Regions from separate parts of the Ruegeria sp. BB10 genome, predicted to be linked through region 3. Evidence: riboswitches for the same ligand, from Rfam matches in the RefSeq annotation. Region 3 holds a riboswitch; each other region holds the start of a gene.

Region 1 (10,794 bases), on a different contig from region 3:
TATCCAGCTCCGCCGGTTACAAGAATATTGGTCATCTGTCTTCCAGACAAAGAAGTTTGTGCCCTGCTATGCCAACAGGTGTGTCCAGGTCAGGGGGAAAATGGCTCAATCCAACCCCATCGCGGCCATCATTTCCTCAAGCTTGGGAACGTCCTGTGGGTTGTTCAGCTCCCAGAATTGGCGGCCTTTGGCCTCAACCTCGACGCACAGAACTTTGCGGCCATTTTCCATAAACCGCAGCTGTTCAAGCCCTTCCAGCTGTTCCAGCGGGCCCACCGGCCAGGTGGAATAGGCGGCCAAAGCATCGGGGCGATAGGCGTAGACGCCGACATGGTGGAAAACCGGGGTCTCTTCTTCGCCTGCGTAGGTCTCGGCGGTGAACGGGACGACTTCTTTTGAGAAATACATGGCGCTGTGATCCGCGGCGAAGACGGCGGTGGTGCCGCCAACTCGCCCTTGCTTGCGGTCGTTCAGCAGGCTGTTCAGCGCGTCACCATCGCAGCGCAGCACGGGTGTGGCGACGCCCGCCCCGGGCGCGGCGCGCAGGCCAGCGATCAGGTCTTCGACAAACCAATGCGGTGTCAGCGGCGCGTCGCCTTGCAGATTCACCACGATGTCATAGCCAGCGCCAAGGTTGGCATGGGTCTCAGCGCAGCGTTCGGTGCCATTGCCGCAGCTTTCCGAGGTCATCACCACCTCGGCCCCGAACCCTTCGGCCACTTCGCGGATGCGGTCGTCATCGGTGGCAACGACCACCTTGTCGACGCCCGACACCGAACAGGCCGCGCGCCAGGACCGCTCGATCAACGTCATCGCGGTGCCATTGGCGCCGGTCAGCGGAACCAGCGGTTTGCCCGGATAGCGGGTCGAGGCATAGCGGGCGGGAATGGCGATCAGAACGGACATCAGGCCTCCTTCAGGTCAACACCCGGAGCGTAGGCGATAAAGAACGGGTTTGCATAGCCGTCCTTGCCATAGGTCAGCGGTGAATGATTATCAAATCGCACCACGTTGCCGCCCGCACCGGCCAGCACGGCATGGCCCGCAGCTGTGTCCCATTCCATCGTGCGGCCAACGCGGGGGTAAAGATCTGCCTCGCCCGTGGCCACCAAACAGAATTTCAGGGATGAGCCCGCGCTCTTGCTGTCCTTCACCTGATATTTGTTGATGTAATCCTCGGTGGCCTGATCGCGGTGCGATTTCGACGCCACGATCATAAGCGCTGAATTGTCCGGATTAGACACTGATATGGAAGTCACCTCCCCAGCCTGGGCTTTGTCCAATGCTCCGGTCTCTTCAACCGACTGACCATCGGCCTGTGTATAAAACATGCGGCCCTTTGCAGGCGCATAAACCACGCCACGGGTTGGAACGCCGTTTTCGACCAACGCAATATTCACCGTGAAATCGCCGCGCCGGTTGATAAATTCCTTGGTGCCGTCCAAAGGATCAACAATCAGGAATGTGTCACCCTTTTCTGAATGCGATGCGGACTGTTCCTCGGTCACCAGCAGAATATCCGGGAAGGCATCGCGCAGACCGGCCGAAATCGAGGCATCGGCAGCTTCGTCTGCTTCGGTCACCGGGCTGGAATCGGATTTGACCTTTACGTCGAAATCATCCGAATTGTAGATCTCCATGATCTTGTCACCGGCTTCCAGGGCCAGCCGTCGAATGACGGGAATGAGGGCGTCGTAGGTCACAAAAAAGCTCCGTTCCTGTGATTTGTTGATCGAATAGCCTGACGGCCTTATGATGTGCCGGTTACGAAACGGCAAGAATTTCGTGACAGATTGCAGGCGAAAAAACGGGAAAGACGCTTCGGGTGTATTATTTCAAGCGAAACCAGTCCTTACTGGGCGGCGCGTTCACAACGGCCGAGCTGATTTTCCACGCCGTTGTTCGCAGCATACGGTCCCAGCATCACAACGCGGTCGTGGCCATAATCATCAACATCTTGCAGGTTCTGGCCCTAGTTTTGGTGTTATATACGATCCTGTCTTTCCTGGGACCACGTATTGCAAGAATCCGCGGCGAATTTGTCCTGTTTCTGCTGTCGGGCGTGTTTCTGTTCATCACCCATATCAAATCCGTCAGCGCGGTAGCGGGGGTCGGGACCGGCAACAACCCGATGATGCTGCATTCGCCGATGAACATGGTTGTCGTCCTGTTGGCCACCGCTTTTGGGGCGCTTTACACGCAGATTGTGACAATCATCGTGATCCTCTTTATTTACAGTGTAGCAGTCGCGCCAATTGAAATTCAGGAACCGGGCGGCGCTTTTGGCATGTTGATCCTGAGCTGGTTTGTTGGCTGCGCGATTGGCGTCGTCTTCATGGCTCTGCGACCGTGGTTTCCCACTTTTGTGACAGTCCTGACCAATATCTACCGGCGCTTGAACATGATCTTTTCGGGTAAAATGTTCGTGGCGAATGCGCTGGGCGGTGCCACGTTGGCCATGTTCACTTGGAACCCCCTGTTTCACGTCATCGATCAGTGCCGCGGTTTTCTTTTCCGCAATTATTTTCCTCGCAATACCAGCTGGGAATACGCGCTTTGGGTGGGGCTGATCTTGTTGCTGATCGGCTTGTTGGGAATTTTCTTTTCCCGTCAGCATGTGTCCCAAAGCTGGGAGGCGCGCCGCTAACGTGCCACACGCAGCGTCAGGTTGATCCGACCACCCTTGGGCAACAGTTTTGATGATCCGAACCGGATGCGGTCGACGCCGTGATAGGTCAGCCGGGCGGGCCCGCCCATGATCACCACATCACCCGAATTCAGCCAGATGGATTCGGTCTTGCCGCCGCGTGTCTGGTTGCCGATGCGGAACAGGGCATCATCCCCCAGTGAGATCGACAGGACCGGCCAGGAAAAATCGGCCTCGTCCTTGTCCTGATGCAACCCCATCCGGGCCCCTTCGCCGTAGTAGTTGATCAAACAGCAATCAGGATCGCGATCCGCGCTGGCAAGGTCGCGCCAGATATCAAGAATCTGATCCGGGATCGCGGGCCAAACCGCGCCTTTGGGGTGTTGCGCCTGATATCGGTATCCCGTCTTGTCGGTGACCCAGCCCAGTGATCCGGCCGACGTCATACGCACGGACATTTCCTTACCCGATGGCGTGACCGGCCGGAACAAAGGGGCCGATTTCAGAATCGGCCGCAGGCTGTCGATCAGCCGCTCCTGCGCGGGCCCGTCCAGCCAGGCTTTCCTGATATCAAAACCGCGTAAAAGCAGCCGCGCCATCCGAGAATCCCCGATCCTTGCCAAAACCTTGCCAAAAAGGCCACAGATTCCCGAAAACCTGCGTTTTACAACGCTTGCAGGCCTCTGATCCCGCCCTTATATACGCCGGGACGCGCGATGGTGTAGGGCTGTTGCGCACATCAGATCGGGGCCGGGTGCCATAACGGGTTCGGACCTCGGGACATCGCCTTGAAGAGAAAGGGATTGAACATATGGGAAAAGTAATCGGGATTGACCTCGGAACCACCAACTCGTGCGTGGCCATCATGGACGGCTCGCAGCCGAAGGTCATCGAAAACGCCGAAGGGGCGCGGACCACGCCCTCGATCGTCGCCTTCACCGAAGATGAGCGACTGGTCGGTCAGCCTGCAAAACGCCAGGCGGTCACCAACCCCGACAACACGATCTTTGGTGTTAAGCGTCTGATCGGTCGTCGTGTGGATGATGCAGAAGTCGAAAAAGACAAGAAAATGGTGCCGTACGCCATCGTCGATGGCGGCAATGGCGACGCGTGGGTTGAAGCCCGCGGTGAAAAGTACTCCCCAAGCCAGATCTCGGCCTTCACTCTGGGCAAGATGAAGGAAACCGCCGAGAGCTATCTGGGTGAGGAAGTCACGCAAGCCGTGATCACCGTTCCTGCATATTTCAACGACGCACAGCGTCAGGCCACCAAAGACGCCGGTAAAATCGCCGGTCTGGAAGTGCTGCGGATCATCAACGAACCGACAGCGGCTGCGCTGGCCTATGGTCTGGACAAAGAAGAAACTCAAACCATCGCGGTCTATGACCTTGGTGGCGGTACTTTCGACGTGACCATTCTGGAAATCGACGACGGCCTGTTCGAGGTCAAATCGACCAACGGTGACACCTTCCTGGGTGGTGAAGACTTTGACATGCGCATCGTCAACTACCTGGCGGATGAGTTCAAAAAGGAACACGGTGTCGACCTGTCGCAAGACAAGATGGCGCTGCAGCGTCTGAAAGAAGCTGCTGAGAAAGCCAAGATTGAGCTGTCTTCGACTTCGCAAACCGAAATCAACCAGCCGTTCATCTCGATGGGTTCGAACGGTCAGCCGCTGCACATGGTCATGAAACTGACCCGTGCCAAGCTGGAATCGCTGGTTTCGGACCTGATCAAAAAGTCGATGAAGCCCTGCCAGGCCGCTCTAAAAGACGCTGGTCTGTCGGCTGGCGACATTGACGAAGTTGTTCTGGTCGGTGGTATGACCCGGATGCCGAAAGTGATCGAAGAGGTCACCAAGTTTTTCGGGAAAGAGCCGCACAAGGGTGTGAACCCGGACGAAGTGGTTGCCATGGGCGCCGCCATCCAGGCCGGTGTTCTGCAGGGCGACGTCAAAGACGTTGTTCTGCTGGACGTGACCCCGCTGTCGCTGGGTATCGAAACGCTGGGTGGCGTGTTCACCCGCCTGATCGATCGCAACACCACGATCCCGACCAAAAAGTCTCAGGTCTTCTCGACCGCCGAAGACAACCAGAACGCCGTAACCATCCGCGTGTTCCAGGGTGAGCGTGAAATGGCTGCGGACAACAAGATCCTGGGTCAGTTCAACCTCGAAGATATCCCGCCTGCACCGCGCGGCATGCCTCAGATCGAGGTGACTTTTGATATCGACGCCAACGGCATTGTCTCGGTTTCGGCCAAGGACAAAGGCACCGGCAAAGAGCAGAAGATCACCATCCAGGCCTCGGGCGGTCTGTCGGATGAAGACATCGACAAGATGGTCAAGGACGCCGAAGAGAACGCGGAAGCCGACAAGGAACGCCGCGAGCTGGTCGACGCCAAGAACCAGGCGGAAAGCCTCATCCACTCGACCGAAAAGTCGATGGAAGAGCATGCCGACAAAGTCGACCCGACCACCATCGAAGCCATCGAGCTGGCAATTGCCGCGCTGAAGGACGAGCTGGAGACCGAGAATGCCGACAAGATCAAGTCGGGCATCCAGAACGTCACCGAAGCGGCCATGAAGCTGGGCGAAGCCATCTATAAGGCGCAAGCCGAAGAAGGTGAGGATGAGCCTGCGGCGGCAGATGCTGCGCCGGGTGAGGACGACATTGTTGACGCCGAGTTCGAAGATCTGGACGACGACAAGCGTAACTAACGGGTAACCGGGCCAATGTGGGCCGGTCCGGTTGCCGGGCCGGCCCAAATACGTTGAGGCTGAAGGAAATACTGATGTCAAAACGCGACTACTACGATGTGCTCGGCGTATCAAAGGGCGCATCAGCGGATGAAATCAAAAAGGGTTTTCGCAAGAAAGCCAAAGAGTTGCATCCCGATCGCAACAAAGACAACCCGGATGCCGAGTCGCAGTTCAAAGAAGCCAACGAGGCTTATGATGTTCTGCGCGACGCCGACAAAAAGGCCGCCTATGATCGCTTTGGTCACGCCGCCTTTGAAAACGGTATGGGCGGTGGTGGTGGCCGTCCCGGTGGCGGCTTTGGTCAGGGTGATTTCTCCAGCGCGTTCTCAGACGTGTTCGACGATCTGTTCGGCGATTTCATGGGCGGTCAGCGTGGCGGCCCCGGTGGCGGGCGCCGTGCGGCGCGCGGATCGGACCTGCGCTATAACCTGCGCGTGACGCTGGAAGAGGCGTTCGCGGGCCTGCAGAAAACCATCAGTGTTCCTGCTGCCGTGGCCTGTTCGGCCTGTGACGGATCGGGTGCAGAAGGCGGAGTGGAGCCAACCACCTGTCCAACCTGTTCGGGCATGGGCAAGGTGCGTGCACAGCAGGGTTTCTTTACCGTCGAACGATCCTGCCCGACCTGTTCGGGTCTGGGTCAGATCATCAAGAACCCCTGTAAAGCCTGTGGCGGTGCAGGCCGCGTGGAAAAAGAGCGTGCGCTGTCCGTCAACATCCCCGCCGGTGTCGAGACCGGAACCCGCATCCGCCTGGCGGGTGAGGGTGAAGCTGGGATGCGCGGTGGCCCTCCGGGCGATCTGTATATCTTTGTCGAAGTTTCGGATCACAAGCTGTTCGAACGCGACAGTGTGAACCTCTATTGCCGCGTCCCGGTCAGCATGGCCAAGGCTGCGCTGGGCGGTTCGATCGAAGTGCCAACCATCGATGGTGGCCGCGGCCGCGTGCAAATACCAGCAGGCAGCCAATCGGGCCGTCAGATGCGCCTGCGCGGCAAAGGCATGCCCGCCCTGCGTGGCGGCGGTGTGGGTGACATGTTCATCGAACTGGCGGTGGAAACGCCGGTCAACCTGACCAGTCGCCAAAAAGAACTGCTGAAAGAGTTCGACGATTTGGGTGAGGATAACCACCCGGAATCAAAAAGTTTTTTCTCATCCGTCAAATCCTTTTGGGATGGGATGAAGGGCTAAGATCACTCCACCAAGTTGCTAAAAGGCCGATCCCCTTGGGTCGGCTTATTTCGTTTTATAGGTCCAGTTTGTCCATGAACTTCGCGAAATTTGGCTCTTGAATCTTGCCACATCCCCTGAGATTGTCGCGCCAACCGTTGGGGTGCCCTGATCAAGGGGCTGAGAGGCGTGAATGCGCTAACCCATCGAACCTGATCCGGGCAATACCGGCGTAGGGAACGGTCTACACACACAGACGTTTTCCATGCTGCGTTGCCCCCTGATGATGGAGCAACGATATGGCGCATATTGCCCTGACAATTGCGGGCTCGGACAGTGGTGGTGGGGCCGGGATTCAGGCCGATCTCAAGGCGATGTCTGCGTTGGGCGTGTATGGGGCCAGCGTGATCACGGCGGTCACGGCGCAGAACACGCGGGCTGTGACCGCAGTGCATGGCATACCGCTCAACGTAGTGGCCGCTCAGATCGAGGCGGTGCTGACCGACCTGGATGTAGGCGCGATCAAGATCGGCATGCTTGCGACCCCTGAAATTATTCAAACCGTTGCCGGGGCCATCGCTGGGTATGATGGCCCCGTCGTTTTGGACCCGGTGATGATCTCCAAATCTGGCGATGCCTTGCTGGCACAGGGTGCCGTTCAGACCCTGCGTGATGTTCTTATGCCCCGAGCGACCATGCTGACCCCGAACTTACCCGAGGCCGCTTGTTTGCTGGGCACCTCGGACGCCGAATCCCCCGATCAGATGATCGCGCAGGGGATGGCGCTGTGCGGGCTGGGCGCGCGCTCGGTATTGATGAAAGGCGGACATGGGCGCGGCGACGTTTGCCACGATGTGTTGATTGATCCCTCGGGAGTTGTGGCAGAATTCAACGCCACTCGGCGCAATACGCGCAACACGCATGGCACCGGTTGCACCCTGTCGTCTTCGATAGCAGCCGGGCTGGCGCGAGGGCTGGGCCTGACCGACGCGGTCGCGCAGGCGCATGAGTATCTGCAAGGGGCCATTGCTAAAGCTGACAGTCTGATGGTCGGACAGGGGCATGGCCCGGTTCATCATTTCCATCGGGTCTGGCCCGCGTGACGGTCTGGTCGGTCATAGGGGCCGGTGTGGCCGGGCTGGCCGTAGCCAGCGAGCTAGTGTCGCGCGGGGCCAAGGTTCAGATCTTTGATCCCAGTGGTCCACCTGGCCCGCATGGGTGTTCTTGGTGGGCTGGCGGTATGCTGGCCCCGTGGTGCGAGTTTGAAAACGCCGAAGAACCTGTGTTGCGGCTGGGCATGGCTGCGTTCGAGTGGTGGTCTACGCGTACTCGGGTGGAACAACGTGGCACGCTGGTTGTTGCCAACCCGCGTGATCTGCCGGATTTGCGTCGGTTCGCTCGTCGGACCGGGGGGGGTACCGAGATTAGTCAGGCTGAAATTGTCAGTTTAGAGCCTGATTTAACCAGTTTCACCAAAGGTCTTCATTTCACGGATGAGGCTCATCTGAACCCGCGACAGGCGCTGCGGGATCTGTACCGCCAATTGCTGGACCAAGGGGTAGGCTTCCACCGGAAACTGGCCCCGACCCAGCTGGAGAATGCAATCGATTGCCGCGGTCTGCACGCGCGTGAGGTTTTGCACGACCTGCGCGGCGTCAAGGGAGAGATGTTGGTGATCCGCTGCCCTGACGTGACCCTGACGCGACCTGTACGTCTACTGCATCCAAGGATGCCGCTGTACATCGTGCCGCGTGGGGATGGTGTCTACATGCTGGGCGCAACGATGATCGAAAGCGAAGACAGCAGCCGCATCACGGCCCGATCCATGCTGGAACTGCTCAGCGCCGCCTATGCGCTGAACCCCGCCTTTGGCGAGGCCGAGGTGCTTGAGATCGGTGTCGATCTGCGCCCGGCTTTTCCCGACAACCTGCCCCGCATCCGGCGGCTGGGGCATACGATTTATGCCAACGGACTGTACCGCCATGGCTATCTGCTGGCCCCAGCGCTGGCGCAGGGAGTGGCCGATCTGGCGTTGAACAACAAACATTCGGAGATGGTCGATGAAGATCGTGCTTAATGGTGAATCGCGCGAGGTGCGCGCCGAAATCCTCTCGGACCTGTTGGTCGAATGCGGGTTCTCGGGGAGGGTGGCGACAGCTGTAAACGAAGACTTTGTGCCCTCGGGTCTGCGCATTGCTCAAAAGTTGACCGATGGCGACCGGGTTGAAGTCGTCGCGCCGATGCAGGGAGGCTGAGGATGAAGACCTTCTACGGAAATCAGCTGCCTAATCCGCTGATGTTGGGAACGGCGCAATATCCAAGCCCCGCTATTTTGGAACAGGCGTTTCGCGAGAGCGGCGCGGGTGTTGCTACAGTGTCCTTGCGCCGTGAATCCGGGGCTGGGCAGACCTTCTGGCAGATGATCCGCGAGCTGGGCGTGCTGATCCTGCCAAACACCGCTGGGTGCCACACGGTCAAAGAAGCCGTAACCACCGCCCATATGGCGCGTGAGGTGTTTGACACTAATTGGATCAAGCTGGAACTGATCGGCCACACTGACAGTTTGCAGCCAGATGTGTTTCAACTGGTCGAGGCCGCGCGCATACTGACCGAGGACGGGTTTCACGTATTCCCCTACACCACCGACGACCTGATCGTGGGCGAGCGTCTGCTGGCCGCCGGGTGCGAGGTGCTGATGCCTTGGGGTGCACCCATCGGGTCGGGGCGCGGGCTGAACAATGAATATGCTCTGCGCGCGATGCGGGCCGAGTTCCCCAATGTTCCATTGGTTGTGGATGCCGGGATCGGCCTGCCCAGTCACGCTTCGCAGGCGATGGAGTTGGGTTATGACGCCGTTCTGCTGAATACCGCTGTTGCACGGGCCGGAAACCCTGTGGCCATGGCCCGCGCAATGATGCTGGCGATTCAGGCCGGGCAACTGGCGCATCAAGCCGACCCGATCGAGGCGCGAGATATGGCCGAACCATCAACTCCGGTAATCGGAAAGGCCTTCTTATTATGATGTTAGACCGATTTTACCCGATCTTCGACCACACTGACTGGTTGCGCCGGATGCTGCCCTTGGGTGTGAAGCTGGTGCAACTGCGGATCAAGGATCAGCTTGATGTGATCATACGGGAACAGATCGCCCAATCGTTGGAACTATGCCGTGCCCACGGCACCGTGCTGGTGGTCAATGATCATTGGCAGGCGGCTATCGACGCTGGTTGTGAGTGGATTCATCTCGGGCAAGAGGATCTGGACGAGGCCGATCTGAAAGCCATCCGCAAGGCGGGGCTGAAACTGGGTGTCTCCACCCACGATGATGATGAATTAGAGCGAGTCCTGACCATGGACCCGGATTATGTGGCTTTGGGCCCGGTCTATCCGACGATCCTGAAAAAAATGAAATGGGAACAGCAGGGCCTGCCACGCGTCACCGAATGGAAGGCACGGGTGGGGGATATCCCTCTGGTCGCGATTGGCGGCGTGAGCGTTGAGCGGGCGCCGGGCGTCTTGCAGGCGGGGGCGGACATCGTCTCGGTCGTCACGGACATCACGCTGAATTCCGATCCAGAAACCCGTGTTCGCGAATGGATCGAGGTCACGAGATGAGCCGCTATGCCCGCCAGATAATCCTGCCCGAGGTTGGATCGGCAGGCCAGACCCGCCTGTCAGCAGCGCGGGTTCTGGTGGTGGGCGCGGGCGGATTAGCCTCTCCGGTCTTACCCTTGTTGGCCGGGGCCGGGGTTGGGCATATAACCATCTTGGACCGGGATCAGATCGCGCTATCGAACCTGCACCGGCAGACATTGTTCGCTGAATCCGACTGTGGGCGCGCCAAGGCCAAAGTCGCCGCAGAACGCTGCCGGGCGCTGAATGGTGACATCACCGTAATGGCTGAGTATCAGGCTCTAACAAACCAGAATGTGTTAAATTTTGTTCGCAGCTCTGACATTGTTCTGGACTGCGCGGACAGTTATGCGGCCAGCTATATCTTGTCGGATACCTGTTTGTTGCAGGGCAAGCCGCTGATCAGCGCATCCGTATTGGGGCTGACCGGCTATGTCGGTGGGTTTTGTGCTGGCGCGCCGTCCTTGCGTGCGGTGTTTCCGGATGCACCGGATAGCGGCGCGAGCTGTGCAACGGCCGGCGTGCTGGGCCCTGTCGTTGGGGTTATAGGTGCCTTGCAGGCGCAAATGGCGCTGGGCGTGATCCTT
Region 2 (10,794 bases), 94 kb from region 3:
TATGCCTCCCTTCACCCTAAGATAGGTCCATTATATATGCGCGTCAATTATGCGCATGATTAATGCTGACAACCTTTGGCGTCCGCTGCTGCCAATCCTATACAAAGGTAGAGTATTGCTACGCGTTGCCTAGGTGGCGAAAGGGCACAGCAGAATACACCGCTTTCTGCGATATCTGTGGTGGTATCTTCCCTTGATCTCGCACTAAAAAGGCCCGAAATACCAAGTTTTTTACAAGGGCAACATTATGCAGAGCGTTCTCATCACCGGGTCAGCCGGTTTTATTGGCTTTCATCTGAGCAAGCTTCTGCTGGCCCAAGGGTACCACGTAGTGGGGTTGGACTCTCTGAACGATTATTATGATGTGTCGTTGAAAAAGGCCCGCCACGACATGCTGGCGCGCGAACCCAATGGTAAGAATTTTTCGCCCGTCATTGGCAAGGTCGAAACCCCCGGCCTGATGATGGAGCTGTTCGGGGAACATGGTTTTGACTATGTCATTCACCTCGCTGCCCAAGCTGGGGTGCGCTATTCGATCGAGAATCCGCGCTCGTATCTGGAAAGCAATGTGATAGGGACTTTCGAAATTCTGGAAGCGGCGCGGGCGCATCCGCCCAAACATATGCTGTTGGCTTCGACTTCTTCGGCCTTTGGCGCCAATACCGAGATGCCCTATAAGGAAACCCAACGCGCCGATCATCAGATGTCGTTCTACGCGGCCACCAAGAAATCGACCGAAAGCATGGCCCATTCCTATGCGCATCTGTTCGATTTGCCGATTACCATGTTCCGGTTTTTCACCGTCTATGGCCCTTGGGGTCGCCCGGACATGGCGCTGTTCAAATTCACCAAAGCGATCCTCGAGGGCAATGCGATCGACGTCTATAATCACGGTGATATGAAACGTGACTTTACCTATGTCGAAGATTTGGTTGAGGCGATCCGCCTGCTGATGGACGCCGTCCCTGTGCGCCCCGCAGACGGCAATATTCCAGAAGGGGACAGTTTGTCACCGGTCGCACCCCATCGAGTGGTGAATATCGGCAACAATGATGCGGTACAGCTGACCGCGTTTATTGAAGCCATCGAAACGGCCACGGGCATCAAGGCGGATAAAAACATGATGCCGATGCAGCCCGGTGACGTACCCGCAACTTGGGCCGATGCATCGCTGCTCAGGGAATTGACCGGTTATCAACCAAGGACTTCGGTCGAAGATGGTGTGGCTGAGTTTGTTAAGTGGTACCGCGACTTTTATCGTCCCAACGCGGCTGGGACCGAAAGGTAAGATGGTTAGCCTTCAGGCCTAAAAGATTGGTGGCCGTCCTCTCAGTTTTGAGGTTCGGCCTCTGAAATTCTCAAGGCTAAAAACGCAAACCGTTCCGGTACCCGGAACGTAGTTCAAAACCTTTCCTACGGTGATTGTTCCACAGGGCGATTATGTTGTGCATCTCTCAGTCCAACTGAACGGATGCCAATTTGAGCATCCAAAAAACACTTTAACCCGGTTGTCTTTTCGTCCGTTCCAACCTACTGACAACCTCACCTCGGGGTGCGTGGCCTGCCGCGCTGAGATGCCTTTGGCGAACCCGTAGAACCTGAACCGGCTAGAACCGGCGGAGGGAAAGGTAACGGTTTCATCCACCCTTGCCCTCTCGCCGCAATGGAGGATGACATGAAACATCTGATGATTGCTGCGGGACTTCTGAGCGCAACAGCGGCTGTCGCGGCCGACAAACCTCAGCTGACCGTTTACACCTATGACAGCTTTGTCTCGGACTGGGGTCCGGGCCCGAAAGTAGAAGAAGCTTTCGAAGCAGTATGCAACTGTGATCTGAACCTTGTGGGCGTCGAAGACGGCGCGGCGCTGTTGTCGCGTCTTCGGCTAGAGGGTGAAAACACGGACGCCGATGTGGTGCTTGGGCTGGACACCGGCCTGATCGCAGCGGCCAAGGAAACTGGCTTGTTTGCTCCCAATTCGGTCAGCGCCGATTATACCCTGCCGATTGAATGGTCAGATGACGTGTTCGCGCCTTATGACTGGGGCTATTTTGCTTTTGTCCATAACGCAGATGCGGCGGCACCTGCCAATTTCCGTGAACTGGCCGAGGGTGAAACAAAGATCATTATTCAAGACCCGCGCTCGTCCACTCCGGGTCTGGGGCTGCTGTTGTGGGTCAAAGCGTCTTATGGAGACGAAGCCCCCGAAATCTGGGCCGGGCTTGCCGACAATATCGTGACCGTGACCAAAGGTTGGTCCGAGGCGTATGGCCTGTTTCTTGAGGGTGAGGCGGACATGGTGCTCAGCTACACCACATCGCCTGCTTATCACTTGATCGCCGAGGATGACGCCAGCAAAGCAGCGGCCGCCTTTGACGAAGGGCACTACATGCAGGTTGAAGTTGCGGCGAAGCTGGCCGGTACCGATCAGCCCGAACTGGCGGATCAATTTCTGGAATTCATGGTCTCGGACACCTTCCAGCAGATCATCCCGACCACCAACTGGATGTATCCGGCAGTGACCCCTGCGGCTGGCCTGCCCGAAGGGTTTGACACGTTGATCACGCCTGAGAAATCCCTGCTGTATACCCCGGATGAAGCCGCCGCCGTGCGGGATCAGGCGCTTGCGGAATGGCTGGGCGCGCTCAGCCAGTAAGCCCTTGGCCGGGTGTTGGCGCAGCGGCACTGGTTGCTGCGCTGATATTGGGCACATTGGCCGCGGTAGCCCTACGCGCTGATACAGCGGGTGGGTTGGGTCCGGCCGATTGGGCGGCGCTGCGCTTTACGCTGGTTCAGGCTGTGTTGTCTGCGCTGTTCAGTGCCGGGCTGGCTATTCCGGTCGCCCGGGCACTGGCGCGGCGTCGGTTTCGTGGACGGTCTGCCCTGATCGCCCTATTGGGCGCCCCCTTTATCCTGCCGGTCATCGTCGCGATCCTTGGGTTGTTGCAGGTTTTCGGACGTGCAGGCTGGATTTCAGATTTTTTAGGTCTGTTTGGTTTGCCGCCGCTGCGCATCTATGGGTTGCACGGGGTGGTTCTAGCCCATGTATTTTTCAACCTACCACTTGCCACGCGGCTAATCCTGCAGGCGTGGCAGGAAATTCCGGCAGAAAGATTTCGGTTGGCCGCGCAATTGGAGTGCGACGGCTTTGCCATGTTCCGTCTGATCGAACTGCCAATGTTAAGGCGCATTCTGCCGGGTGTTCTGGCCGTGATCTTTGCGATTTGCCTGACTAGCTTTGCCGTCGCGTTGACTCTTGGCGGAGGGCCCCGCGCAACGACACTTGAACTCGCGATCTATCAATCCTTTACCTACGATTTCGACCTTGGCCGTGCAGCGTTGCTTTCTGCGGTGCAACTGGCCTTGACCGCTGCTGCCGCGCTAGCTGCTTTGAATTTTTCGCGTGGTGACGGGTTCGGCGCTGGGTTGGATCGCGCGATACAACGATGGGATGGCGGCGCGCCCGCAGTTGACGCGTGCTGGATCGGGCTCGCGGCAGCATTTCTGCTTCTTCCTTTGGCTGCCGTGGCGATCTCTGGCCTATCTGGGTTGCTCGAAATGCCTGCCTTGGTGTTTCGTGCGGCGGTGATATCGGTTCTGGTTGCCACTGCCAGTACGATTGTTTTGTTGATGCTTGCACTGCCGATGGCCATGGCCGTTGCAACCGGTCGTCACGGGATTGTCGAGCTTAGCGGTATTCTGGGGCTGGCGGCTTCACCGTTGGTGATTGGTACCGGGCTGTTCATTCTGATCCGCCCCATCGCTAATCCAGTAACACTGGCATTGCCGGTAACCGCGCTGGTGAATGCCGTCATGGCCTTGCCCTTCGCGCTACGCATTCTGGTGCCGGCGGCCCGCGACGTCGTGGCGCGACACGGACGGCTTGCCCTGTCGCTGGACATGGACAAGAAAACATTCTTTGCCCGCGTCCTGTTGCCGCGCATGCGCCCACAGATCCGCTTTGCCACGGGTTTGTCAGCCGCGCTATCGATTGGAGATCTGGGAGTTATTGCCCTGTTCGCCGATCCACAGATCGCGACCTTGCCCTTGCAGATCTATCGGTTGATGGGGGCGTATCAGATGCAAGCAGCGGCCGGGGCAGCTCTGTTGCTGTTGTTGCTGTCGATGGGGGCATTCTGGCTATTGGATCGCGGAGGGCGGCTGCATGCTGAAACTTGAAGGCTGTGTAATCGAGAACGGAAAATTTTCGTTGCGTGCTGATTTTGCCGTCGAGACCGGTGCCAGTGTAGCCATTATTGGGCCGTCTGGCGCGGGAAAGTCGACACTGCTTGAGGCGATTGCCGGGTTTCGTGACCTCAAACAGGGAAAGATATTCTGGGACGGAGGCCTAATATCCAACCGTGCCCCTGGCAAGCGCCCTTTGGCGATGCTGTTTCAGGATGGCAATCTATTCCCACATCTGACGGTCGAACAGAATATCGCTTTGGGCTTGCGCCCGAACGGGCGGTTGACGGTAGATGAGCAATCTCAGGTCCAAACCGCACTAGATCGGGTTGCCCTGCCGGGTCTGGGTGATCGCAAGCCAGCCGAACTGTCTGGAGGTCAGCAAAGCCGGGTCGCATTAGCCCGGGTTCTTGTGCAGCGCCGTCAGATGTTGCTGCTGGACGAACCGTTTGCGGCGCTGGGGCCGGCACTGAAGGCTGAAATGCTTGATCTTGTGGCTGGGTTGCTGGCGGAAACCGGAACGACCCTGCTTATGGTCAGCCACGACCCGCAGGACGCGCGCCGCATTGCCGGCCAGACGGTTCTTGTGTCTAACGAGCAGGCACATCCTCCTGCGCCGACCCGGGACCTTTTGGATAATCCACCGCCCAGCCTGCGCGACTATTTGGGGTAGGGACATTGGATGGAAACCTGCGAAAGGAAACTCGCAGCCCGGCGCGTAGTTGAAAGGTTTCTGCACGCCGGACTGACAGGGAGGGACCTTATTTCCGGTTGTGGAAAATGAACCCGAGGAAGTTCAGCAGCAATTGCGCCGCAAGAATCTGTGTACTTTCGGTCTGGTCATAGGCGGGGGCGACCTCAACCAGATCAATGCCAACCACATTACCGCGTTTACTGAGTCCCTGAACGATTTCCAGGACATCATAGTACTGGAACCCGCCATGGCTGGGTGTCCCTGTTCCGGGCGCAATCGACGGGCAGAACGCGTCGATATCTATGGTGACGTAATAACGCGCACCTTCGGGGATACGATCCAAAACGCCCTCTGTTCCCAGTTTACGCACCTGTCGTACGGATAGGATATCTGAACCCCGCGCCCGCGCGTCGTCGTAACCTTCTTTCGCGGTTGAGGACACGTTGCGGATGCCCAGTTGGGTCATGCCCGAGACATGTTCTTTTTCGATTGCCCGACGCATCGGGTTGCCGTGACCATCGGTGACGCCTTTGCGTTCGTCGACAAAGTCCAGATGCGCATCGATCTGGATCACATGGATTGGTCCGTTCTTTGCGCAATCTTCTTCAAAGGCGCGGATGCACGGAATGTTGATCGAGTGATCTCCACCGATAGTCACCGGCAGAGCGCCCGCATCGAGGATTTTCTTCACACCGTATTCGATGTTGGCGTGGCTTTCCTCGGTCTTGGTATGGATGATGTCGGCATCGCCTAGATCGACGATGCGCACATCGCTGGCTAGATAGGTTGCGTCATCCTCGTGGTCATAGGCACCGGCGTGGCCAAAGCTGAACAGGGTTGACGCTTCGCGAACAGCGCGCGGCCCAAACCGGGCACCGGATCGAAACTGACACCCGAAATCGAAAGGTGCACCAAGGACGGCGACATCAGCGTCGATCTTATCCCAATTCTCGACATAAGGTTTCTTGCCAAAGGTCGCGATGCCGACAAAAGGCAGGTTCAGACGACCAGATTCATAGCCATGACCCGACATGATTTCTCCGTTTCTTATGGGTTATCGGTACGCCAATTCCGGCAGGAACAGCGCGATTTGAGGGAAAGCCATCAGCAGCCCGGTGACAACCAAAAGGATGATTAGAAAGGGCGGCACGCCGCGGACCACCTCGACAAAGGGGCGGCGGAATACGGCGATGGCGGTGAACAGGTTGCAGCCAAAGGGTGGTGTGGCGGCTCCGATGGCAACTTGCAGTGTGATCAGAACGCCAACCAGTACCGGGTCCAACCCACTGGCCTTGATCATCGGCGCAAAGATCGGAACTAGGATCAGGATCACCACGATCGAGTCAACGAACATGCAGCCGAGGAAGAAGGCCACGTTGATCGCCAGCAACACCATAAGAGGGCTGGCTTGTTCCAGCCCCAGCGCTGCGATGATAGTCTGCGGCACTTGGGCAAAGCTAAGTGTCCAGCTAAAGGCGGCTCCGGCGGCAATCAGGATAAACACGACCGACGTGATGGCCCCTGTGGACAGGGCAATATCGAACAGGTCTCCAACCTTGATCGAGCGAAAGATCACAACCTCGAGGATCACAGCATAAAGCACGCAGATTGCCGCTGCTTCGGTGGGTGAGAACACGCCGCCATAGATGCCTCCGACGATGATCGCCGGAAATCCCATCGGCCACAGGGCTTTGCGCAACGCGGTAAAGCGCTGTCCCCACCCCTCGCGAGGCAGAACTGGGATATCGTGACGGTAAGCGTACACCATGCAATAGGCCGAGAATAACACTACGATCAGCAACCCGGGCAAGATGCCCGCGATGAAAAGCTGCGAAATCGACGTCCCCGAGACCACGCCATAGATGATCATGCCGATGGATGGCGGGATCAGATAGGCCAGATCAGCGGCATTTACGATCAACCCGATCGAAAAGCTGTCGCTATAGCCAGATTTCAGCATCCGCGGCCGCATCGCACCGCCAATGGCCACCACCGTCGCCTGGGTCGACCCACACACAGCTCCGAACAAGGCGCAGGCCGAGGTGACGGAAATTGCCAGGCCGCCTTTGATATGGCCCATGAAACTCATCACAAGATCGATAAGCCGATTGGCGGAATGTCCTCGCGTGATGATATCAGCGGCCAAAATGAACATCGGCACCGCGATCAGCGCAGCCGGCTTCACGCCCCCGATCATCTGCTGGATCAGGATTTGCATGTTCATTTCAGGGAAGTAGACGAGAAACCCCAGCACAGCCGCCGAAATCAAGGGCATTTTCATTGGAAAGCCTGCCAGCAGCAGGATGATCATTACAACCAGCATCAACTCGGTCATTTGTCTGCCTCCGCTGTGTCCTGGAATTTCTTGATGGCAGACGCGGTTTCCGGATCTTCATAGCTGTCAATTTCGAGGTACGAGACATAGACGTCCTCGTCAGCGAAGTTCAGGTTCCGGATCGCAGTCAGCAGGTATTGGAACGAGGCCAGTGCCAATCCGATCACCACCCAGACATAGGTCAGGTACAGCGGCAGCTGCAGCGCCGGGGTGATCCGCCCGCGCGAGGCGACTTTCTGCACATATTCAAACGCGTACCAGGCCAGCACACCCATCACGATGGCTGTGGTGGTGGCGATCACAACCATCAGGCCTTTGCGCAGTTTGACTGGCAGGGCGTCATAGATGGCTGACATTCGGATGTGGATGCCCTTGCGAGTGGCGTAGCCCAGTCCCATGAAGGTGACGATCACAATTAGAAACTCGTTCAGCTCTTCCGAAAAATAGATGGATTGGTTGAACACATATCGCCCAAAGACATTGGCGATGGTGTTCACGGCCATCAGAGTGATCCCCCAGCCCAGGATCCAGATTTCGATCCGTCCGATGACGGCGTCGATCTTTCCCAACAAGCCGAAGGGAGTGGCAGTATTGCTTTGCATGGTTTCCCCCCTTTGAAAGCCCCCACGCGCAAGGCGCGTGAGGTAGTTTTGAGTGAGTGAGTGGGTGGGGAGGGATCAGTTGCCCGACAGTTCCGCCTGCAGCGCGTCCAGCAGTTCCTGACCACGGTCGCCTACCGTGTTGACATAGGCGGCAGAGGTGCCCGTGCTACGCTCACGGAAGGCGTCACGCTCGTCCTCGGTCAGAACGACCAGGCCAATGTCAGGTTTGGCTTCTTTGATGATATCCAGACGTTTCTGGTTAAAATCAGTGACGACGCCATCAATGAACCCGGTCATGTCGGCCATGGTGTCGCGCACAAGTTGCTGGCGGTCGGGGTTGAGGGTTTCAAACCAGTCCGAACCGGCAACGACGGTGGTGACAAGCTCTTGCTCACCGGCCCAGATCAGGTGGCTGGTGACCTCGTAGAACTTCATCTCTTCGATGGTCGGGATCGGATTGACCTGACCGTCAACTGCGCCGAGTTGCAGCGCGCCGAACACTTCGCCAAACGGCAGCGGGGTCGGGCTGGCACCCATGTTTTTATAGGTCTCCAGCAGGATCGGCGACACCATCACCCGCATCTTGAAGTTGTCAAAGTCTTCGGGCGTGCGGATTTCGCGGTTGGTGGTCCAGACCTGCGGCCCTTCGGAATACATGGTCATAACTTCCAGACCACGCTGGCGGAAATCATCGTTCAGCGGACCGTAGATGGTTTCCGAGTTGCTGAGGATGTTCGAAATCGCGGCCGGATCGGATGGTAGCAAGTAGGGGAGAAGGAAAACCTGGCTTTCTGGCACCACGGTGCCAAGATTGCCAATCGATACGTTGGTGAACTGGATGACACCGTCGGCGGCCTGTTCAACCGTTTCGGTCGGTGTGCCCAGCGTGCCCATCGGATAGACGGTCACGGTCACTTCACCATCGGTGGCGGCTTCGATGCGCGATTTGAACTCCTGCGCGTAGGCATCCATGATCGAGCCCGGAATCTCTTCGATTGCGAACTTCCAATCCTCGGCCAAGGCGGCGAGAGGGGTCAGGCCCAGCAATGCTGCTGCGGCAGTTATCTTGAGGGGACGAGAGGTCAAGGTCATGTTGGTTTCTTCCCTGTTGCCTTATTGGGTTTGGTCTTCAGGGATCAGGACAGCATAGAAAATTACACAAAAAAATATCATCTTGTTTATGTTCACATGAGGTATTTTTATGTAAATAACACCACGACTCCCGAAAGGCGGATAAGCGTTGAAACTGCTCAGAAATACTCTGCTTGAAACCTTCGTGACCGTGGTCGAATGCGGTGGATTTACGGATGCGCAATACGCATTGGGCATTACGCAATCGGCGATCAGCATCCGAATCCGAGATCTGGAAACCGCGCTTGGTTATCGGATTTGCGAACGCGGCCGCGGCGGGTTTCGCCTGACCGAACGGGGCGAAATCGCCTATCGCAAAGCCGGAGACATTTTGCGCAGTGCCCGTGATTTCGACGCTGAATTGCTGGAATTGCGTGGGACCACTACTGGAGATCTGCGGATTGGCACCATTGATGCGGTCAATACACTGGCAGAGCTTAATCTGGCGCAGGTCCTTAAGCGGTTTCTCGACCGTCCCAACGAAGTGCAGCTAGAGGTGGTCGTCGCATCACCAACTGAGTTAACACAGAAGCTGATTACCGGTGATTTGCATGTTGCAATCGCCCCCTTCCGCAATCAGGTCCCAGAGCTGACATACACCGAACTGTGCCGGGAAGAGCATCGTTTGTACTGTGGGCAGGATCATCCCTTGTTTGACTTACCCGACGATCAGATTGATCTGGATGTAATCTCACAGCACCAAATTTGTCAGCGCTCCTACAACATTCTGGTGTCACCGGTGCTTCAGACTGCGCAGCCAAAAGCCACCGTGGCAAATATGGAAGCAATGGCGATGATGATTGAAACCGGTCACTTTTTGGGTCCGCTGCCGGTACACTTTATCAAAAACTGGGCCCACCGCGATCGACTCAGAGAGCTTGCGCCGGACAAGCTGAACTGGAACTCAACCTTTTACCTCGCAACACGGCCATCACTGGCCCATAGGAGGGCGGTTGAAATTCTGGTGCAAGACATCGTTAAATCCTGCAAGCGTGGTCAAGGGTCATAGCCGCTTAGGCATCGTCATCCACAAAGTAGATTTCGGCGAACGCTTTGGCGACGGCCTCAGTCGTCTCTTCTCGGCGGCGTTCGATGTGTTTTCGAATGGTATCGACTGCGATGCCTTCATCGCGGTCTGCAATATTTTGCATGATCATCAGGTGGCTGGGAATTTGGCTATTCGTCGTTTCAGCCCCACCATTCAAATACGCATTCTTTAGGTCGATCAGGCGAACGAACCGGATGCGCGCATTGAGGTTCTCAAGAATACGCACAAGTTCCTGATTTTTGGACCCCTTGGCAATGTCCACATGGAATTGCTCATCCAACTCCAACAACCGCCGGGGGTCTTCGCACTGGTCATATTCCCTCAAAACCCCACGCAATGTTTCCACCAATGCGGCCAGCTGACTATCCGAGGATTTGCGAATAGCCAGCCTCACAGCTTCCGTCTCAACCGCGATCCGGGCCTCATACAAGGAAAGAATCTGAGAGGGGCTAAGCGGACGGCAGAAAAATCCCCGCCTGGCCTGAAAGGTCAGGAACCCTTCGGCCACCAGCCGGTTCAGCGCTTCGCGTACAGGTGTCCGGCTGGTGCCAAAGCTTTTGGCCAGGGCAACCTCATTGATCTGGGATTCTGGTTTGAACTCAAAGTTCTCGGCCATCCTGCGCACAAGATCATAGACGCGACCAACACGATCTTCGGTTTTTGTCATCCGGTTTCCTCAAGTCAAAGATCAAGCTTGGGACTAACAGGTTTTTGCCGGGGTTTGAACTGAGTATTGACTGGTCGGCAATACTGTATAATCAATTGTCGACAATTAGAACAAGCGACTCACGAAACGGAG
Region 3 (10,794 bases):
CATATGGAAGCACCAGTGGTTTAGGTCAGGTGGCACCGGGACGCTGAAAGTCGATGGCGAAGTCGTAGCAACCCAAAAGATGAAGAACACTATTCCCACCACCCTTCAGTGGGACGAGGCGTTTGACATAGGTTCTGATACATTGACCGGCGTTAACGACGACGACTACCAACCACCGTTCCCACTAACCGCGAAACTGGAAAAGCTTACGATAAAAATCGACCGGCCCCAGTTGAGCCAAGCGGATATTCAAAAACTCGAAGACGCGATGCAAAGAGCAAGCGACTAGTTGGCTCACAGGGTTGAGAGGTTGCCTACTTGCTTGAGTCGGCAGTGGAAAACCGGATGGTATATTTGTCCGCTTCGTCCGCAGAACGGTCATTCAGCCATCTTCTAATTGCGCACGTGCAGCGAATGTCCGTAATGCCGAGCCGCACTGCAGAATGCTGAACGACCGACTAAAGTCCGGTAAGGGCCGGAAGTGATCAGGGCAGGGCACTCAGTCGCTCAACATTGTTCAGCACAAAACCTTACGCTGTGAAGCTGTCGGTCTGCGAGTTGTTTCCGCTCTCGGAAGTTCCCAATGCGCGTCGCAGTCGACGATCGTATTGCTGCAGTCTGAGACAAGCTTGATAAGTCCAAATCAGCGAAATCCACCAAAATGCATGAGAATCTTAAGTCGTTGAATTATGGGGAAGACGAGTCTCAATAATTCAGTCCCATTATTTACGTACTCCGACAATTCTCCCTCAAATGAGGGAATTCCCCTATAAGACGTCTTATGTTAAATAACCGTGTTTAACTTACCGTCGATATGCGGAGTATCTGTCGAATTGGTCGGCATGCGCATCAGATAAGACCGTATTTCTGGTGACATACTGCACCGAATGGAAGGTCCCGGCCGTTCGAGAAAATCTGAAACAAATTAATTTTGGTGCTTGTTTAAGCCGTGAATCTCAAGCTAAACCACCTGTACGCAGGGGAGTCCCACCAAGGGGACTGAGAGGCTGACGGGGCAATGCCCGGCGACGCGACCCTTTGAACCTGACCCAGTTGATACTGGCGTAGGAAGCTAGGGCGCGCAGGCCACAATACCGGGCAAGCGCACTCCGAACAGGGGGCTGTCTGCCTTCTCGTTTCCCCAAGCCAAAACTCATCTGGTGTCTTTTTAAGTTGAACTGCTTGAGGAGCACCAACATGAACGTCCCCAACCCCAAAATCACCGCCGGTGAACTGCCCGCATCGCGCAAGATCTATGTAAACGGCACAGTGCACCCGGATGTGCGCGTGCCAATGCGTGAAATTTCGGTCCACCCCACGGCGGGGGAGCCACCCTTGCCCGTGTATGACAGTTCAGGGCCGTATACCGATCCGCAGGTGATGACGGACATTCGGCAAGGTCTGGCGCCGCTGCGTCGCAAGTGGATTGAGGCTCGAGCAGATGCCGAAGAATATGATGGACGTGAGATCAAACCGGAAGACAACGGTTTTGTCGAAGGTGATCGGCTAACGCCCGAGTTCCCTGTGCGCCCGCGCCCTCTGCGCGCCAAGGATGGAAAGGCTGTGACGCAACTGGCCTATGCTCGCGCCGGCATCGTCACCCCGGAAATGGAATTCATCGCCATCCGTGAAAACCAACTGCGCGAGGCTGTCGTTGAACAGCGCGAAGGCAATGATTGGGGTGCAAACATCCCTGATTATGTGACCCCGGAATTCGTGCGGGACGAGGTCGCCGCTGGTCGCGCCATTATCCCTGCGAATATCAACCACCCTGAAAGCGAACCGATGATCATCGGGCGTAATTTCCTGGTCAAGATCAACGCCAATATGGGTACCTCGGCTGTGACCTCTTCGATGGAAGAAGAGGTCGATAAAATGGTCTGGTCGATCCGTTGGGGTGCTGATACCGTCATGGACCTGTCGACCGGCCGCAACATCCACAACACCCGTGAATGGATCATCCGCAACAGCCCGGTGCCGATTGGCACCGTGCCGTTGTATCAAGCGCTGGAAAAGGTCAACGGCATTGCCGAAGACCTGACATGGGAAGTGTTCCGTGACACGCTGATCGAACAGGCCGAACAAGGCGTCGACTATTTCACCATCCACTCAGGCGTGCGCCTGCATATGGTGCCGATGACGGTAAAACGGGTTACCGGTATTGTGTCGCGCGGTGGGTCGATCATGGCCAAGTGGTGCTTGCATCACCACAAGGAAAGCTTCCTCTATGAGCATTTCGACGAAATCTGCGACATCTGCCGGGCCTATGATGTGTCGTTCAGCCTAGGCGACGGTCTGCGTCCCGGCTCTATCGCCGACGCTAATGACGAGGCACAATTTGCCGAGCTTGAGACGCTGGGTGAGCTGACCAAAATCGCGTGGGCCAAGGATTGTCAGGTGATGATCGAAGGCCCCGGACACGTAGCCATGCACAAGATCAAAGAAAACATGGACAAGCAATTGGAGTGTTGCCACGAGGCGCCCTTTTACACGCTTGGCCCCCTGACCACCGATATCGCGCCGGGCTATGACCACATCACCAGCGGCATTGGTGCTGCGATGATTGGCTGGTTTGGTTGTGCGATGCTCTGCTATGTCACGCCTAAAGAACATCTGGGGCTGCCGGACCGGGATGATGTGAAAACTGGGGTTATTACTTATAAGATCGCCGCTCACGCCGCTGATTTGGCTAAAGGTCTGCCGGGCGCGCAACGTCGTGACGATGCGCTGTCCCGCGCCCGGTTCGAGTTCCGCTGGGAAGATCAGTTCAACCTGTCGCTGGACCCGGAAACGGCGCGGGAATTCCACGACCAAACCCTGCCCAAACAAGCGCATAAGGTGGCGCATTTCTGTTCCATGTGCGGGCCGAAATTCTGCTCGATGCGGATCAGCCACGACATTCGAACTGAAGCGCAGAAAGAGGGGATGGAGGCCATGGCCGCCAAATTCCGTGAAGGCGGCGACCTTTACATGCCCGTGAAAGACTAAACACCGCGGCGGAGCCGATCCTTTCGGCTCCGCACGCTCTTGCATTGAAGGGAAACTACTCTCAGGGCAATAGATCGGATACTTTGCTGAACCCAGTCAAATCGAAGCCAAATGAAATTGGCTCTCCGACCCTGTTTTTAGCGTCGATCTGCAATTGATTACCTGCCCGCATCGCAGACATCCATTCCTGGGAAACTGGCGAACGGGCAAAACAACCTTGTGCCTCGCATGTCAGGAACTCCAGACGGGCGACCTCGGCATCATCCACCTTTGCAACCAGCCCTTCCGAGAACAAGAGACCGAATGGCAGGGTCAGCACGGTCTCAGTCTCGTCCTTACCTGCAGCCTTGATAAATGCGATGGACGTAAGCCTTTGGTTGTTTTCGGTCAAAACGATGCTTTGGGTCATTTCGCAGATCAACTCGGACCCAACGGCCCGATTGCTGCAATTGACCGACCATGGCGGCGCTGCGCCTTCCTGCGCAGCAAGGGGAGTTGCCAATCCCAATGTGACTCCCAAAGCGCTTATCCAAGTTTTCATCCTGCTGTCCCTCATCGATTAGAATTGTAGTCCAAGGCCAAGACCTACCTGCAGGGCCCTGGTTGAGTCTCCGAACAAATGATCGAGGCTCAGATTGACAAAGCTGCTGTCATCCAGCGCAAACAGCCCCAACCGGGCCGAGACCAAGCCATGCGCGTCGCCGACAAAGCTGGTGTTTGAAAACCCACCGTCAGCGGTGCTCGCTCCGTTGAACCCGGCGGTGACCGATACGGTATCATCCGACGAGAGAATGGCACCAACCTGAAAACTTACGCGGAGCTTCTGCGAGGCACTCAGGGTTTGCTCGGTTCCGATTTCCAGCGAAGGCGTGAACGAATAGATCATCTCGCTATCGTCTTGCAGAACGACCCCCGCCAGGGTTGCATCGCCATTGCTTTCGGTTGCCAGACGTGTGGCATCAACGGCTACCTCAGGGCGCAGATAGGAACTGCCGCCCGCGAACCTGTGGTCATAAGCAAGGCTGAGACGCAGGTTCTGATGGTTCATCTTGTGCTTGATCTCGCTGACACCAACGGTGCTTACGATTTGACCGTTGGGCAACACACCACTGATCCCGCCCGCGCTGAGCGTATCATAGTCTGACCAACCGGCCGACAGCTGGGCTGCAAACTCCCAAGCGCCGGTGTATTTGGTCAGCGAGGCACCCAGATTGAACCGATCACCCGTTGCATTGTAATTCGATCCGTTCCGGAGGCTCATCTCGTCATAGCCTACCGCGAACCCGGCGAATAGCTCATCCCCAACCGGCAGACGGACACCAGCCGACAGGTTGGTGTCGTTGATGTCCAGCTCTTCGTACATGCCGGTCTGATCGCGGTCATAAAAAGACCGCCCGCCTGAGAACCAAACACAATTGCGCGGGTCATCCCCGAACTGGTAATCGGTAAACCGTTCGCAATTGTGCAGCGTGTCCGCAAATACCCGGGTGCCATAAAGCGCATCCACGGCATCGGCGGCATAGTCGGCAGTCGACAGGCTTTCGATTGCGGCGATGACATCGGCCTCGGACTGCATGTTGCCGATCAAGGCGAACAGTTGGCCTTGGGCAGCCGATCCCTGCCCGTTCAGAACTTGGTTGATGTAATCCCCGATGGCCGCCTGATTGGCGTTCATGCCGGGGGTCGAATAATCCGGCGTGATCACCAGGTCGACCGAACTGCCGTCAGAGGTGGAGCCGTTCAGGCCGATGGAATAATCCAGCACCACAGTGTCTTCGATCAGCGTGCCCGCGTCTGCGGCGGTTCCATCAGGATTGATGATGACAAGCGGCAAGGCCCTTTCCAGCGTATTCAGCAGTGGCACCAGCGTACCGCCCATGGTGGCATTGCCGGTGGCATTAACCAGGTCGCTGTTGCCACCCGATGCCCCAGAGGTCAGGAAATACACGTCGAAGGTTGACGTTGCCGTTGCTCCAAAGGCCAGGCTTCCGGTTAGGTTCAATGTCTGGCTGACATTTCCGCTGAAGGTAAAGTCACTGGCCGCAACCGTCGCCGTCAAATCTCCGTCCAGACCCAGATTGGCCCCTAGTACAAAATCACCGTTCACCTGCATGAAGCCGTCAGCACCCAGATTGACCGTATCCAACGCATAGAAGTCCGCGCCGTCTTCGACGGTAAAGCCGTTAGTGCCTGCGCCAAGATCCATGTTGCCAAGGGCCGTACCCGCAAGCGAGATTTGTTCGTTGCCGTCGCCCCCATTCACCAATTGATCGTTGCCGGCGATCAACAGGGTATCTTTAGACAGGGTCAGCACATTGTCGGTGCCGCCGTCCACAACGATTGATGCGACTGACCCCGCCTCACCAGTGCCGCCCATGACGACGCCGTCAAAGCCAAGTGTGATCGCGTCTGCGCCATCACGCCCCTCGGATTGTGCCAAGACGCCGATGCCGCCCTCGCCCACCGACAGGATGTTACCATCAAGCGTCATGTCGATGGCGCCACCAGAGCCCGCACCACCGGCAGCCCCGCGATAGACCGAGTCCACCATGCCACCGCCGCCGCCAAGCGACTGCGCCACAACACCAATCGCATTTTCGCCCGTCGTGACGATGTTGCCGGATTGCGAGAATCCGATATCGCCGCCATCACCGCCATTTGCAGCAGACAGGTTTACCGTGATCCGGCTGGCCTCCATATCGGTTGAAACGAGACCGCCGCCGCCACCGATACTTTGGATGACGAACCCGTGCGATCCAGTTCCACTGGTAGTCATGTCCCCGATATTTGCAAAGCCGACATCACCACCGTCACCGGTTGAGTCGTCTTGCGCGCCCAGCGTTACATCCGCACGCCCAAGACCCGAGATGACAACTTCGCCCCCACCGGCACCGATACTCTGAACGCTTTGGCCAAAGGATCGGTCACCACTTGTGAACACGTTGCCGTCCAGCAAAAGGTCGATATCGCCGCCATCGTTGTTGAAGCTGGGATCAGAACCCAGGATCACAGACGCGGCCTTTTGGATCCCGGCTTCGCCATCCGTGTTGCTGTTCAGCACAAGCTTACCGCCGCCGCCGCCGATGGATTGCGCCGCTCCGGCGGACGAGAACGCGCCATCGGTGCCAACATCACCAGTCCGGCTTCCGTCCACGTCTCCGCCACCAGCGTCGTCCGTGTCAATCGCACCCAGACGTGCGGTGATGTCGATAGCGTCACCGTCTTGAACATCCACCGTGGTCGCGGATGTACCGCCGCCGCCACCGACACTCTGAAGCATCAGGCCGGTCGAGCGATCGCTTGTGGTGGCAATGTTGCCGTTATGGGCCTGCGTGATCTGGTTGCCCGCCATACCCGACACGTCGTCGCCACCAAGGGCGATATCGCTGCTGACGACCGAGCCGGTCGCGCCAGCGGTCGTGGTGGTGAAATCGACAGAGGCATCAGTATTGCCACCGCCGCCATTCACCGATTGGACAAAGACCGCTTCGCTGCCCACGCCATTGACCAGAATATCTCCGGTCGAATTGACAGTTACAGTGCCCACCGAACCGGTGGATCCCTCCCGAGCCCCCAGCGCCTGCGAGATTGTGTAATCCAGCACCGAGACCAGCGGGGATGACACCGAATAACCCGCGTTGCCGCCGCCGCCGCCAACGGATTGGGCATAGATGCCAAACCCGTTTTCGGCATTCACAACAATTGTGCCAGTGTGGTTGACCGTGACGTCTCCTCCATCAGAACCCGATCCGCCTGATCCGCCAATGGCGATCTTCGAATAGGATTTGCCCGTCATTGTGTTCTTAAGGTCGTTCACGTCCATCGCAACGGCCAGACCGCCATTGCCGCCGCCGCCACCGACAGATTGTGCAAAGATGCCGTAGGCGCCTGTGCCATCCACTTGAACGTCTCCGGTGTTGGTGACGACCACGTTGCCGGCAACATTGCCGCTGCCGCCCGATCCGCCGATATTCAGCTGCGCGGTCGGAGAGCTGCTGTCCCCGGTCTTTAACCGCAATGTCCCCGTGATTGAGCTGCCGCCATTGCCACCGCCGCCGCCGACGGATTGGGCAAAGATACCATGCGCACCCGCACCCGTTGTCACGATCGTACCGGCATTGGTCACCGCGACATTGCCGCCCGTGCCACCCGTACCGCCTGATCCGCCCAGACCAAATTGCAGCGCCCGCCGCGTAGTGGCCTCGGCCCCGCCATAGCGCCCGTCAACCGAGATGGTCGAGCCGCCATTACCGCCACCTCCACCGATGGACTGGGCAAAGATCCCGTGACTTTCCGTACCATCGGTCAGGATCGTGGCATCGGTTTCGTTTACTACGGTTACCGTGCTGCCCGCGCCGCCAGTGCCACCAGTTCCGCCGATCAGAATGGCGTTTGTCGTTGATCCTTCCGAGGATCGGCCCAAGATGATGTTGCGCACCTGTTGCGCGTCGCCTCCGCCACCGCCAACGGATTGCGCATAAATACCGATCGACTTGTCACCTGTTGTTGCGATGACATCGCGGTTAGTAACCGACACTGCCGCAGACATCGCACCGGTGCCGCCATTGCCGCCAATCGAAATGGTCGCTGTGTTGCCGATCTCTTTGCGCAGGTTGATGATGCGGTTTTCCACCAGGCCACCCATGCCGCCACCGCCGCCGACGGATTGCGCATAGATGCCGTGCGCCATCGTGCCCGCCGTGGTGATCATGCCGTCATTCACAACGGTCACAATGTCCGACGTCATGCCGTCCCCGCCAGTGCCTCCGATGTTGATCGAGGCTGCCGTCCCCACGGTTGATGGGTTAACGAAGGATTTGATCGTATCCAGGTTTCCCTGACCCGCCTGCACCATACCGCCAGTGCCACCTGCACCGCCCACCGATTGCGCCAGCAACCCGATCGAGCGTTCCCCCAGCGTTGCGATCCGTGCGGTACTGGTCACATCGACCGTGCCACCTACGCCGCCAGAGCCTCCGGTGCCACCGATGGACAGTGATGCCGAAATGCCGCCACCGGCCGAGTTGCTGGCCTTGCCGCCATTGCCGCCACCGCCGCCCACGGATTGCGCGAACACCGCATGGGCATCGTCGCCCTGGGTGACCACGGTGCCCGCGACCACAGAAGTCACGTTACCGGCCGCGCCACCAGTGCCACCCGCCAAACCGACCGACACACTGGCCTTGTTGCCCTTGCTGTCGCCGGTCTTTGGCGTGCCAATGCTGACCGAGGTAGACGAAGAATTGCCGCCGCCGTTGCCAATAGATTGGGCAAAGAACCCGTAAGAGCGGTCGCCCGCAGTGCTGATGATACCGTCCGAGCTGGCAAAAACATCGCCGCCACTGCCGCCGGTGCCACCGGTTCGGCCGATCTGAATGTTGACGTTGCCACCATCCACCGAGGTCGAGGCCGAGTTATAGCCCGCATTGCCACCACCGCCACCAACGGATTGCGCGAACAGCCCATGGGAATCCGCACCGAGCGTTGTGATGTCGCCGGTATTGCGCACATCGACTGTCCCACCGATGCCGCCCTGACCTGTCCCGCCGCCAACAGCCAGGCCAAAACCCTTGTTGGTTTGATCCGAGGCAAGTTCATAGGCAAAGGCCAGGTTCAGGGCTGCGTTACCGCCGCCGCCACCAATCGATTGGCCGAATACCCCGTGGCTACTGTCTTGTTTCGTAAGAATATCGCCGTAATGGTCAATATCGACCGTCCCACCATCCCCAGCGGTTCCGGCATCGCCGCCAATGGCAACCACAGCCGACATGCCGGTTTTGTTGCCAGAAGAATCCGCTGGATTCACTTTGCCTTCAAGCTCATCCAGCACGTTGTTGTAATTGGCAATTACCGAGTCATCCACGCCCGTATTGGTCGGTGTCTTTCGGTCGGTTGAATCGCCCGTGCCGCCGTTACTCTGGTTGCCCGTTGTTTTGCTGATACCCACAACCGCGTTGACCCCGGCGTCACCGCCACCCCCGCCAATGCTGGACGCCTCGATCCCGTGCGCGCCGACACCGTCTGTCGTGATAGTGCCTGCTGCCGCTAGGGCGGTTCCACTCATGACGGTCACGTCGCCAGCGTCACCACCGCCGCCACCAAAGCCGCCGATGCCCATGGCAATGGGTGAACTGTCCTTGGTGCCGACAAAGGTCGCGTTGATCCCGCCAGTACCGCCACCGCCGCCGATGCTTTGGGCAAAGATGCCACGCGCGTGATAGCCATTGGTCGATATATTGCCGGTTTGCGTAACAACGACGTTGCCCGCATCTGCGCCGGTGCCGCCATGACCGCCCAGACCACCAACGATGCTCAGGTCGGTTTTGCCGTCGGAATTGTTGGAATCGCCATAGTTCAGCTGCCCGGTCACATTCAGCGCGCCGTTACCGCCGCCGCCCGCGATGGACTGGGCCAGAACGCCGTGCTTCCAATTGCCCGCAACGGCAACCGATCCGGCATGATCCACGCTCACATCGCCCGAGACATTGCCATTGCCGCCGAAACCACCGACACCAAATGTGACCGAGGGGATCTTGCCATCCTTGCTCAGCGCAATCCCGCCCGACACGTTCAGGCCACCATTGCCACCGCCGCCGCCGATGGATTGCGCCATCAAACCGGCCGAGCCATCGGTATCCGGCTTTTCTTCGTTGAAGACCCCCATGTCGATGAACAGACGCTCCAACCCATAGGTCGAGGCCAGCTCTTCGGTCTGATCCACGATGGTATCGCCCAGGAAATCGCGCAACTTGTCTTCAAAAGTTGTGGTGTCAGGGATCGAAATATCGTCCGGGTCCGTCGTGACCGTGATATCCGCCTGCGACGTGACTGTGACATCGCCCGCCTTGCCACCGTTTCCTGCGAACCCCCCAACACCCACGATCAGCGAGCTGTCGGACACGATCCCGCCCGACACGTTCAAACCGCCATTGCCACCGCCACCGCCAACGGATTGCGCCAGCAGACCGGATTGGCCGGTGCCATGCGCCATGATCGTGCTGCCGGAGCCAATGTTTACGTCTACGTTCCCGGCATTGCCGCCACCCCCGCCAAAGCCGCCGACCCCGACAACGACTGCATAGGATTTGCTGCTATCCGTTTGCCCCGCCCCTGGTTTGCCGCTGATCGCGATTCCGCCAGAGACATTGGTGCCGCCATGACCACCGCCGCCGCCCAGCGATTGCGCGATAATTCCGCTGGCGCCTTTGCTTTCATCGACGGCGAAAGTTCCGTCGGATTGCAGCACCATCGGCACCGCCTGCACGTTGCCGGTGTAATCCAGGTCGACATCACTTGCGTCGCCGCCTGATCCACCAAATCCACCCACGCCCGCTGCAACGGAAAAGATCGTGTCAGACCCCGACGGTTTGGTCAGCGCCAATGAGCCCGAGATATTCACACCGCCGGTACCGCCACCGCCGCCAAGGCTTTGGGCGAAGATACCATGCGCCCCGTCGCCTGCGGTCACTACGTCGCTTTGAACGTCCAGCGTTACCGTACCGGCATCACCGCCACCGCCACCAAAGCCACCAAGGCCCAATGCGACCGCTGCACCGGATTTGCCCGTCAGGTTCACCGCGCCCGAAACATTCAGACCGCCATTACCGCCGCCGCCACCAACGGATTGCGCCATCACACCGATGCTGTCGACGCCCGTCGTGACCACCGAAGTTGTGCCACTACTGTCCGTACTGGAACGCAGGGTGCTGATAACGTCGCCAGCATTGCCAGCCCCGCCGCCAAAGCCGCCCACGCCCAGGCTGACCGAACCGCCGTTTTGCTGGGTGATACCCAGCGTGGCCGAGA

The links. A riboswitch is a leader RNA that binds a small molecule or an ion and turns the genes downstream of it on or off. The one in region 3 is predicted to bind thiamine pyrophosphate.
Region 1: it holds a riboswitch for thiamine pyrophosphate, as region 3 does, so the genes downstream of both, thiD (bifunctional hydroxymethylpyrimidine kinase/phosphomethylpyrimidine kinase) here and thiC (phosphomethylpyrimidine synthase ThiC) in region 3, are expected to answer to the same signal.
Region 2: it holds a riboswitch for thiamine pyrophosphate, as region 3 does, so the genes downstream of both, thiB (thiamine ABC transporter substrate binding subunit) here and thiC (phosphomethylpyrimidine synthase ThiC) in region 3, are expected to answer to the same signal.

Annotation. Positions count from the first base shown of each region.
Region 1 is NZ_JBQFIW010000001.1:2,753,878-2,764,671, reverse strand. It holds gene galE (UDP-glucose 4-epimerase GalE) at 1-35, opposite strand, end outside; gene ACR3EP_RS14290 (3-deoxy-manno-octulosonate cytidylyltransferase) at 106-906, opposite strand; gene cysQ (3'(2'),5'-bisphosphate nucleotidase CysQ) at 906-1,703, opposite strand; gene ACR3EP_RS14280 (ABC transporter permease) at 1,826-2,647, shown strand; gene ACR3EP_RS14275 (alpha-ketoglutarate-dependent dioxygenase AlkB family protein) at 2,644-3,246, opposite strand; gene dnaK (molecular chaperone DnaK) at 3,459-5,366, shown strand; gene dnaJ (molecular chaperone DnaJ) at 5,441-6,595, shown strand; TPP riboswitch at 6,724-6,830, shown strand; gene thiD (bifunctional hydroxymethylpyrimidine kinase/phosphomethylpyrimidine kinase) at 6,874-7,677, shown strand; gene ACR3EP_RS14255 (FAD-dependent oxidoreductase) at 7,674-8,651, shown strand; gene thiS (sulfur carrier protein ThiS) at 8,635-8,829, shown strand; gene ACR3EP_RS14245 (thiazole synthase) at 8,832-9,596, shown strand; gene ACR3EP_RS14240 (thiamine phosphate synthase) at 9,593-10,189, shown strand; gene ACR3EP_RS14235 (HesA/MoeB/ThiF family protein) at 10,186-10,794, shown strand, end outside.
Region 2 is NZ_JBQFIW010000002.1:205,725-216,518, reverse strand. It holds gene ACR3EP_RS19995 (GDP-mannose 4,6-dehydratase) at 248-1,288, shown strand; TPP riboswitch at 1,539-1,643, shown strand; gene thiB (thiamine ABC transporter substrate binding subunit) at 1,676-2,656, shown strand; gene ACR3EP_RS19985 (ABC transporter permease family protein) at 2,632-4,179, shown strand; gene ACR3EP_RS19980 (thiamine ABC transporter ATP-binding protein) at 4,166-4,858, shown strand; gene speB (agmatinase) at 4,947-5,912, opposite strand; gene ACR3EP_RS19970 (TRAP transporter large permease) at 5,934-7,214, opposite strand; gene ACR3EP_RS19965 (TRAP transporter small permease) at 7,211-7,816, opposite strand; gene ACR3EP_RS19960 (TRAP transporter substrate-binding protein) at 7,892-8,908, opposite strand; gene ACR3EP_RS19955 (LysR family transcriptional regulator) at 9,057-9,956, shown strand; gene ACR3EP_RS19950 (GntR family transcriptional regulator) at 9,961-10,662, opposite strand.
Region 3 is NZ_JBQFIW010000002.1:111,992-122,785, forward strand. It holds gene ACR3EP_RS19585 (hypothetical protein) at 1-289, shown strand, start outside; TPP riboswitch at 969-1,088, shown strand; gene thiC (phosphomethylpyrimidine synthase ThiC) at 1,198-2,988, shown strand; gene ACR3EP_RS19595 (invasion associated locus B family protein) at 3,050-3,529, opposite strand; gene ACR3EP_RS19600 (hypothetical protein) at 3,548-10,794, opposite strand, start outside.